One region of the Exiguobacterium sp. K1 genome, then DNA from elsewhere that is predicted to be linked to it. Evidence: riboswitches for the same ligand, from Rfam matches in the RefSeq annotation. Region 1 holds a riboswitch; each other region holds the start of a gene.

The links. A riboswitch is a leader RNA that binds a small molecule or an ion and turns the genes downstream of it on or off. The one in region 1 is predicted to bind thiamine pyrophosphate.
Region 2: another riboswitch for thiamine pyrophosphate. It lies ahead of thiD (bifunctional hydroxymethylpyrimidine kinase/phosphomethylpyrimidine kinase); the one in region 1 lies ahead of tenA (thiaminase II).
Region 3: another riboswitch for thiamine pyrophosphate. It lies ahead of thiT (energy-coupled thiamine transporter ThiT); the one in region 1 lies ahead of tenA (thiaminase II).

The regions. Positions count from the first base shown of each region.
Region 1 is NZ_JAOTIT010000003.1:279,977-283,255, forward strand. It holds gene abc-f (ribosomal protection-like ABC-F family protein) at 1-355, opposite strand, end outside; gene N7U64_RS09045 (DUF1002 domain-containing protein) at 634-1,515, opposite strand; TPP riboswitch at 1,707-1,812, shown strand; gene tenA (thiaminase II) at 1,887-2,582, shown strand; gene N7U64_RS09055 (sporulation protein) at 2,651-3,279, opposite strand, start outside.
Region 2 is NZ_JAOTIT010000005.1:101,932-105,210, reverse strand. It holds gene thiE (thiamine phosphate synthase) at 1-274, opposite strand, end outside; gene thiM (hydroxyethylthiazole kinase) at 264-1,034, opposite strand; gene thiD (bifunctional hydroxymethylpyrimidine kinase/phosphomethylpyrimidine kinase) at 1,015-1,824, opposite strand; TPP riboswitch at 1,942-2,052, opposite strand; gene N7U64_RS11550 (murein hydrolase activator EnvC family protein) at 2,113-3,279, opposite strand, start outside.
Region 3 is NZ_JAOTIT010000001.1:406,708-409,986, forward strand. It holds gene rsgA (ribosome small subunit-dependent GTPase A) at 1-437, shown strand, start outside; gene rpe (ribulose-phosphate 3-epimerase) at 439-1,095, shown strand; TPP riboswitch at 1,119-1,225, shown strand; gene thiT (energy-coupled thiamine transporter ThiT) at 1,289-1,849, shown strand; gene N7U64_RS02000 (thiamine diphosphokinase) at 1,849-2,457, shown strand; gene N7U64_RS02005 (amino acid permease) at 2,523-3,279, opposite strand, start outside.

The DNA.
Region 1 (3,279 bases):
GCAATGACTCGAGTTGATCGATTTTCGTTGCCATCTCTTGTTCGAGCCGGTGCAACGATTGCCGTAAGTCGAGTAAAGGGGCGAACGCGGTCCAGAGGACGTCATGACCGGTCATGTGAGGATCGAATACCGGCAATTGTTCCAAATAACCGATGGATAGCCCGCTTTTTTGGTAGATGGTTCCGGTGTCAGGTGAATCAAGCCGGGCCAGTAAACGCAGGAAAGTCGTTTTCCCGCTCCCGTTACGTCCGATCAAGCCGATGCGGTCATGTGACTGGATAAAGAGGGACACATCCGTTAAAATATCGTCGCCTCCGAATTGTTTGGACAGGTGTTGGATGTCGCAGATCATCATATGAATTTTCCTCTCTGACGCATCAAAAAAAGGAGAGCGCAAACAGCACTCTCCTTCACCAGTGGAAGATGCGCTTTGCTTTATTTTTCAAGTATAGAGTTCTTCAAAAAAGGACAGACTAGTCCCTTAGAACGCCATTCCATGAAAAATCGCGCGCAACAGATACAGTTGTTCCATCAACCAATGCTTACACGCAGCAAAACCCATCTTTCCACACCACCTTTTCTCATTCGATGACTCTATTTTACCATGCCACCGGGAATGAAAGGAAGAGCAGATTATTTAAATAAACCGGCGATGGAATTAAAGAAGGCACTTAAACCGTCAAACAGTTTGGCAAAAAATCCTTTTGTTTCTTCCGATGTCGCAAAGGACTGGATGTTTTGTCCGGCATCCTTCAGTCCCGTCTCAATCTGTCCCCAGTTAAGATCAGCTTTTTCCATTTGGTTAAACAGACCGGTCAAGCGCTCCATTTGGGCATCGGACAGATTGATATTGTTGTTTTGAATGACTTGGACGATGACATTCTCGATTTCGACTTTCGTCTCCGGTTTTTGCTTCGCGATTTCGGCTTTGATTTCGTTCATCAAGTCGGCGACTTTATCCGTCCCGACGGTTTTTCCGACATCTGATGTGACCGATAATTCTTGTTGGGCTAAATCTTTCCGTTCATCCGTCAGTTTGATACCGGTCTCACTTGACGTTTGATCATAGGCTTTCATGATACCGGTCAAGGCAGATGTACCGGTTACTTTATAAGGGGAAGTAATCGTAATGTCGGCATCGGTCACACCGGCCGTGACCAGCGCATTCAAATACATGTCTTTTGTGACCCACGTGATATTTTCGGTTGCGACGGACAGACCGTCGCCTTTTTCAGCCAATTCGATCTTGGCGGAGGAATACATATTGCCGCCGCGCTGGGACTGGGGAATGTTTTTCCCGAGATATTTTTCCTCATCGGCAGAAGTCGCGATGATCGGAGTGATGCCTTCCGGTGCATTGAGGCGGGACAAGACCCATGCTTTATCCTTTGCTCCGAGTGATTCTCCGAGTGTGATGATCGTTTTGTCGACGACCTGCTCGGCAGATGCGGCAGTAGGCAGTAATAACGTCGTGGCAAGTAATGCCGAAGCAGTCCATGTGATGGTTTTATTCATTGTCAAATTCCTCCGTAAGTTAAGTATCAGGTACTAATTTCAGTCTAATCGACCGGTGACGGAAGAGAATCGGTCTCAAGAACGAGCCGACATCGACCTTCCGTCATGTTCATTGTACAAAAAAACAATGGAAAGAAGGGGAGCATGTTCAGGATTGAATGAAATCATGTTACACTTGAAACAAATCGAATAGCGACCACTAGGGGAGTCAGTAGGCTGACTGAGACGACGGAGACGTGCGGACCCTTTGAACCTGATTAAGTTTGGACTTACGGAGGGAAGTGGCGTGACGGATCCTCTTTTTATGGTCTTTTCACGTCATGCCTGACATCAGGTGTGGCGTTTTTTTGATTACAAAAGGGGGAAGAAATATGAAATTCAGTGAAGAAATCCGGCAAGCAGCAAGACCGTACTGGGACAGCAGTTTTACGCATCCGTTCGTAACCGGTCTTGCAGACGGAACATTGCCGGAAGGGAAATTCCGGCATTACGTGCTGCAAGATGCCTATTACTTAAAACATTTCGCAAAAATTCAGGCACGTGCCGCTTCCAAGGCACAGGAATTCGCGACGATTGCGGAACTCGCGGAACATGCGACATCGACCTATGCTGCAGAACTGAGCCTGCACCAGTCGTTTTTTGAACCGCTTGGAATTTCGGACGAAACATTAGCCCGATTCGAGCCGGCCCCGACCGCATACGCCTATATTTCACATATGCATCATGCAAGCGAAGGGACGCTCGGGGAGACGATTGCTGCCATCTTGCCGTGTTACTGGCTCTATTATGAGATCGGACAACAATTACAGACCGCTGCACCGGCTTCACCGATTTATCAACAATGGATTGCGACGTACAGTTCGGATTGGTTCGAGCGGGTGGTCTTTGAGCAGATCGACCGTTTGAATGAGCTGGCAACGCAAGCAAGTGATCAAGAACGTACCCGGATGAAGCAGCATTTCGTCAGAAGCTGTTATTACGAATTGATGTTTTGGGAAATGGGCTGGATAGAAGAGACATTTGAAAAAAGCCTGGCACAGATTATTACAACGACATCATTGAAATAAGACGAGACAACGTAAAAACACCGGATTCGCTTGTTGGCGGATCCGGTGTTTTCTATGGAAAAGATAAATCAGCTGTGGCGTTCAATCAAATCCGCGAGGCGTTGTTTCACCAGCGACGGATTTGTTAACTCCTGATTGGATAAGGAAAGTTTTGTCATCGTTTCGTCCGTACCCGCCATTTCGCTGAACAAAGAGCCGAGGCTGTGGGCACGACGGTCGATTTGAAGAACGATGTCGATGCCGGACCGGTCCTGCAACAAGATGACTTCGATTTCATCCAGTTTATGGGCATAATGCGTGCCGCGGGCAGAATATTCGAGTTCCTGCGCAATCGGTAAGTCTTTTCGGAAGCGGCCCGGTAATTTTTCTGTATCCGCTTTTTTCAAGCGGAATCCGAGATCTTCTATTGCTTCAAGAATGACGGATTGATAGTCGTTTGCCTTGACGACGACCGCATCATGATCGGACGGGTCGACCGCTTGCGCGATATCGAGACCGGTCTCGATCCAGGATTTCGATTGACTGACGGAGAGTGGTGTATTAAAAGGAACTTGCAGCGTGAACGGAATTTCGCGTTCGACACCGGCTTCGATGGTAAAAGGTGCTTCATTTAACGCAAACCGATCCAGTGTGAATGTCGTGAACGTTTTGCTGTCCCCAACCTCCTGTTTGTACTGGGTGTTGAAGGCAAGATAAA
Region 2 (3,279 bases), on a different contig from region 1:
TTAAAGGAATATCATCTTGACCGATATGCAGGCCCGCTTCGACTAATAAAGCGATATCGATCCGGTCATTGATAATCAACGGAATATTATAACGGGCAGTCAGATCCTTCAGTACAACGGCTGATTCGAGAAAATTCTTACCCGACATCTCTTTTTCCCGTAATTGAACAATCGTTGCACCGCCCTTAATCGTTGCTTCGACAGCATCCTCCAAGGGAAGATGCGGGTGCAGACGTCTATCCGTCACTGCATAAATCAAGTATTCACTGTCCATTCATCTGCACCTCCGGCAAACTTTCCTCTGTCATCAGACTGACCGCGTCAAACAATCCGGTCCGAAAACTGCCGATACCAGGACGATTTCCGGCCGTTTCCCCTGCTTTTCCCATGGCGTACGTCCCAAATACAGCTGCGTCGAAATGATCGTATCCTGCTCCCAAAAAAGTCGCAATCAAGGAAGCGGTCATACATCCTGTTCCCGTCACTTGGCCGAGTCGTTTTGTTCCGACGTCCAAATGATGTTGACGGACTCCATCTGTCACAAAATCAACGGGTCCGGTGACGACGATGACTTGTTTCGTCTGGGAAGCGAAGGCGTGAACACTTTGAAGATCGAGTGATTCTCCTTCCGCCACATCGACCCCTTTCGTTCGAGCAACCTGTCCAAGCAACGTTTTAATTTCCGAAGCATTTCCTTTGATGACCGTAAAGGTGATTTCCTCCATCAGTTGTTTCATAAAATCCGTTCTTAATGTCGTGGCTCCCGCACCCACCGGATCCAAAATGACCGGTTTCCCCAGCCGGTTAGCCGTTTTCCCTGCTAGCAGCTGTGCTTTGCGCATGTCCGGATTGATGGTTCCTGTATTAATCACGACGGCGTCTGAAAGACCAACCATCTCTTCGACTTCGAGCAGGTCCTCTGCCATGACAGGAGATCCTCCAAGCGCAAGTGTCATATTAGCACAATCATTGATCGTGACGGTATTCGTTAAATGATGAATTAATGGTTTTTTATCATGGATGCGTCGTAGCATGTGTATCCCTCCAAAGTTCATGAAAATGATGTGTCGGTCCAATTCCGTGTCCAAGAGCAAAACCGTGACGAATCGCTTCGGTCACATAACGTTTCGCATAACGGACGCTGTCTTCCAGTGAATGACCAAGAGCCAGGTTGGCAGCGATAGCAGCGGACAACGTACAGCCTGTCCCGTGCGTATGACGGGACTCAATCCGTTCTTGTTCAAAGACAACATACCGTTCGTCCGTGTATAAAAGATCAGTGGCGTCTTGCCCTTCCAAATGCCCGCCCTTGAGCAACACAGCTCCTGTTTGTCGTTCAATCAGCTTGACCGCTGCTTGCTTCATATCAGCAAGTGAATGGACGGTTCCGCCGATCATCCGCTCGATTTCAGGAATATTCGGTGTCACAAGGGTCGCAAGTGGTAACAGCTGTTCGAGCAATGCCTGTTCCGCATTCGGTTGTAACAAAGCATGGCCACCTTTTGCGACCATGACCGGATCAAGAACAATCGGCAGAGGATACTTTTCCAGTTGTCGGGAAATCACTTGAATCGTTTCCTGATTAGAAACCATTCCAATCTTGACGGCATCGACACGGATATCTGAAAAAATCGAGGTTAACTGCGCTTCCACAAGCTTGGGAGAGACGTCTTCAACCGCTTGAACACCCAATGTATTTTGTGCCGTAATCGCCGTGATGACACTCATGCCATATACACCGAGTGCTGAAAATGTTTTTAAATCCGCCTGAATTCCCGCTCCGCCACCGGAGTCGGATCCGGCGATCGTTAATACGTGTTTCATTCCAATTCCTCACTTTCCCCTGAGCAAATAAGGAGAAAACGGACAACAAAAAGCGCCGTCCGCTGTAAAAAAGCAGACGACGCCATGAATAACCAGGTTCACCGGTTAAAGTAATCATGTCTTCGATCTCAACTTTCCTACGCTGGTATTATCCAGTTCAGGTGACAGGGTCGAAAACAGAATGGTTTTCCTCTCAGCCGGACTCCTCCAGCTCCCCTAGTTGCTCGTAATTTAAATTCTTTTTCACTGTATCACAGCAACATCAAAAAAACGAGCCGAAGCTCGTTTTTACAAGTATCCAAGTGGATTAACCGTGTTGGCAGGTCCTGACGCACTATATTGATAGCCACCGATATGCAGTTCAAAGTGCAGATGCGGTCCAGTCGAATTACCCGTACTCCCAAGAGTACCAATCGTTTGACCTTGAGTGACCGTTTGACCTGCTGAAACCGATAACGAATTCATATGACCGTACACCGTTGTATACACTTGACCGTCAAGGAAATGGGAAATCATGACGTGATTCCCGTAAGGTCCGCCGCTTCCGGCCGTAATGACCGTTCCGGAAGCCGCCGCACGAATTGGCGATCCGACAGGTCCGCTGAAATCGACACCGTTATGGAAAGTATAACCGTTCGCTCCACTGGCCGGTCCGAATCCTTGTGAGATACCACCCGAAGCCGGACGAACAAACTTCGCCGATCCGGTCGGTCCACTGCTGACAGGAGTTGGAACAACCGTTGATTCACTTGATTTAGGCATTGATTTTGCCGCCTCTTTTGCTGCTTTTTCCGCTGCTGCCTTTTCAGCCGCCGCTTTTTCCGCAGCGGCTTTCGCTGCTGCTTTTGCTGCCGCAATCGCTCTTTCTTGAGCTTCTAAAGTCGCCTGTAATTCTTTGGCACTCAACAGTTTTGTCGTAAACTTCGTCTTCCCTTTACGTAATTTTTTCAGGGTTGCGCTCCGTTCTTTCATCTGTTGTTTTAATTGTTTCTTTTGAATGAGCAATGATTTTTTTTCTTGAACACGCTCTTGTTTTTTAGTGATGAGGTTCTTTTTCATTTCCGCCAGCTTTTCCTGTGTTTCCAAATAAGCAGAAATCATTTTATCATCTTGTTCGGCGATTTTTTTACCGGCCATGACACGGCTGAATAAATCCCCCAGGTCTTTCGAACCAAAAATGACTTCTTCCCATTTGATCGAATTACCGTCGTTTTCTTGAAGTACACGTAACCGGTCTCCGAGCAACTCTTCTTGACGTGTGAGCATGATTTCATAGCGGACGATTTCCGCTTCCAGATCTTCAATCTGAAGGTTTAGTTGTTTAATCTGCTTATTTTTTTCGGAAATCCGGAAAATATTTTCATTAATCGCTGCATCAATTTTATTGATTTCGCGTTGTTCCACCGATATTTTGGCTTCTTGCTTTTTAATGGCTTTTTCCAATCGACGCTGTTC
Region 3 (3,279 bases), on a different contig from region 1:
TCGAATCCGTCCGTCCGTTGCTGAAAGATAAAACGAGTGTCCTGGCCGGACAGTCCGGTGTAGGAAAAAGTTCGTTGCTGAATGCTTTAGAACCTTCATTGGCACTGGAAACAAGTCATATCTCGAAGGCACTTGGACGCGGACGCCATACGACCCGCCACGTGACCCTGATGCCGCTCGGTGATGGATTAATTGCGGATACTCCGGGATTTTCGAATCTCGATTTTCCGCATGAAATGGAACTGGAAGAGTTACGTTGGTGTTTTCCTGAATTCGTTGCTTTACAGGATGATTGCAAATACCGCGGCTGCCTGCATCTGAATGAGCCCGGTTGTGCCGTTAAGCAGGCTGTCGAGGCACATGAAATCATGAGTTCGCGGTATACGAATTATGGTATGTTTGTAGAGGAAATCAAGAATCGGACACGGAGGTATTAACATGATTAAAATCGCCCCATCAATCTTATCAGCGGATTTTGCAAATTTAGAGCGGGATGTCAAAGCAGTAGAAGCGGCAGGGGCCGACTACATTCATTTTGATGTCATGGACGGTCAATTTGTTCCGAATATCTCATTCGGACTTCCTGTCTTAAGCAGTTTACGTCAAAAAACAGACATGATTTTGGATGTGCATTTAATGATTGACCGTCCGGAAAACTTTGTCGAAGCATTCGTTGAAGCAGGGGCTGATATCGTGACATTCCACGTCGAGGCAACGAATCACGTCCACCGTGTCCTGCAACAGATCAAAGCAGCCGGTGCGAAAGCGGGCGTCGTGCTCAATCCGCATACACCACTTTCGACGATTGAACACGTGCTGGAAGAAGTCGATATGGTGTTGTTGATGACGGTCAATCCAGGTTTCGGTGGTCAAGCCTTTATTCCGGGTGTCATGAAGAAATTAAGTCAACTGGCTGCGCTGAAAGCGGAACATGATCTATCGTTTGAGATTGAAATCGATGGCGGAGTCAATGCAGAGACGGCCAAATTATGTATCGAAAACGGTGCAAATGTTTTGGTCGCAGGTTCGGCGATTTATAATGCGCCGGATTATTCAGAAGCAATCACTAGTATTCGGAATGCCGCTCACGTATAATAAGAGCAGAATCAAAATTGAATGAAGACCGCAAGGGGTGTCGCGTCAAGCGGCTGAGAGAAGTGATTGGACTTTAACCCTTCGAACCTGTTCCGTTCAGACGGACGTAGGGATGTGGCGCACGCAGGCAGTACGGCGTTCGTCGTACTGTCTTTTTGCCGTCCTGCGATTTTATTTTTAGGAGGAAAAAAGGATGAAACGGCTACAAATGTTAATGGAAATTGCAATCTTTGCAAGTCTTGGTGTGGTGTTCGATTTATTGATCCCGTTTAAAATGCCTCAAGGAGGTTCCATCAGTTTGGCGATGTTACCGATTTTCGTCATGGCGTTTCGTCACGGCGTTGTCGGTGGGGTCGTGACGGGAGCACTCGTTGGAACAATCCAACTGATGTTCGCTCCACAAATTCTGACGGTCGTTCAGCCGTTACTCGATTATACGATTGCGTTCGGAGTCGTCGGACTGAGCGGACTGTTTGCCCGTCAAGTTAAAAAAGCAGCAGCAGCCGGGAAGAACGGCCGTTTGATGGCGATTGTATTAGGTGCGACATTGTTAGGTGCGGGCTTACGTTATGTCTGTCACGTCATCAGCGGAATCGTCTTCTTTGCTGAATATGCGGAAGGTCCGGTCGTTCCGTATTCCTTGATCTATAACGCGACGTATATGGTTCCGTCCTATCTGTTATGCGGTATTGTCGCAGGGCTCCTGTTTACGACGGCACCACGGCTTCTTCGTTATTCGGCACGAGGTGTCTGATGCGGGTCGTGATTGTAGCAGCCGGTCCGGCGGAAGACATTCCATCCTTACAACCGTTTATGGAGGAGAAGCCGGTTGTCATTGCTGTCGACGGCGGGGTCACCGTATTGGCGCAACAAGGTCTCGCTTTTGACTTGGCCATCGGTGACTTTGATTCGCTCGGATACAAACCGGAAGGGGCAATCATTCATCCGGCTGAAAAGGATGAGACCGATTTGGAACTGGCATTACGTTACGTCAGTCAACATTATGAAGCAACGGAAGTGCTGGTATTCGGTGCGACCGGCGGACGACTGGATATGACGCTTCAAAATGTCTATCTGTTAAAACAATTCCCGCTCGTCCGTTTGATGACGAAGCGGGAAGAGATCCGTTTCCTGCAACAGGGACAATATGACATCAAAGCAGACCAGTATCATTATCTGTCCTTCATTCCGCTCGTCCCGACGCGTTTGACGCTCCAAAGGGTCAAGTATCCGTTGACACAACACGATGTCCCGGTCGGCGGATCGTTGACCGTCAGCAATGAATGGACGAATCAGGGACCGGCAAAAGTGACGGTGCACACAGGTGAAGTTATCGCATTACGGAGTTTGTCGGACCATTGAAAAAGCGTGTTCGTTAGGATTGCCTAACGAACACGCTTTTTTAGGATTCTGTAGGTGGAGGCAGTTCAAGATTCTAACGTGGAACTGGCTGCCTGACGCTCGGTTTGAGCTGCAATATGTTTTCCTTTGACGAACAGATGGTAACAACCCCATGTCAAGAGGAAGAACGGAACACCGATATACAGCGCAATCCGTTGATCCGCCTGAAACGCCAAGCTGATCAATACGAGCATGTTCAGAGAAAACGAGATGATCGGCAAGACCGGGAAGAACGGTGTCTTGAATTTTAATTCACTGACAGCATGCCCGTTTTTGATGAATTGACGACGGAACGCAATCTGCGAAGCGGAAATTGAAATCCATCCGACTTGTGCACCGAGTCCTGCTAGTGACAACAACCAGATGAAGACGGTATCTTCCGCGAAAAAGGCGGTCAGAAGCGATAACATCGCAAACAGCATCGTAAAACATAACGCCCGCATCGGTACACCACGCGAGTTGACGATCGCAAGTTTTTTCGAAATCATGCCTTCTTGAGACATCGACCATAACATCCGGGTAGCAGCGTATAATCCCGAGTTCCCGACCGACAGTAAGGCAGTCAGAACGACGATGTTCATCAAATCGGCCGCGTACGGAATCCCGATCGCATCAAAGACCATGATGAACGGACTGCTGATACCGCCGGCTGTTTCATAAGGAATCAAGGCGCCGACGATTGTAATCGAAAGAACAAAAAAGATGAACGTCCGCCAAACCGTATTGCGGATCGCTTTCGGAATCGATTTTTCGGGATCGTTCGACTCTCCGGCCGCAACCCCG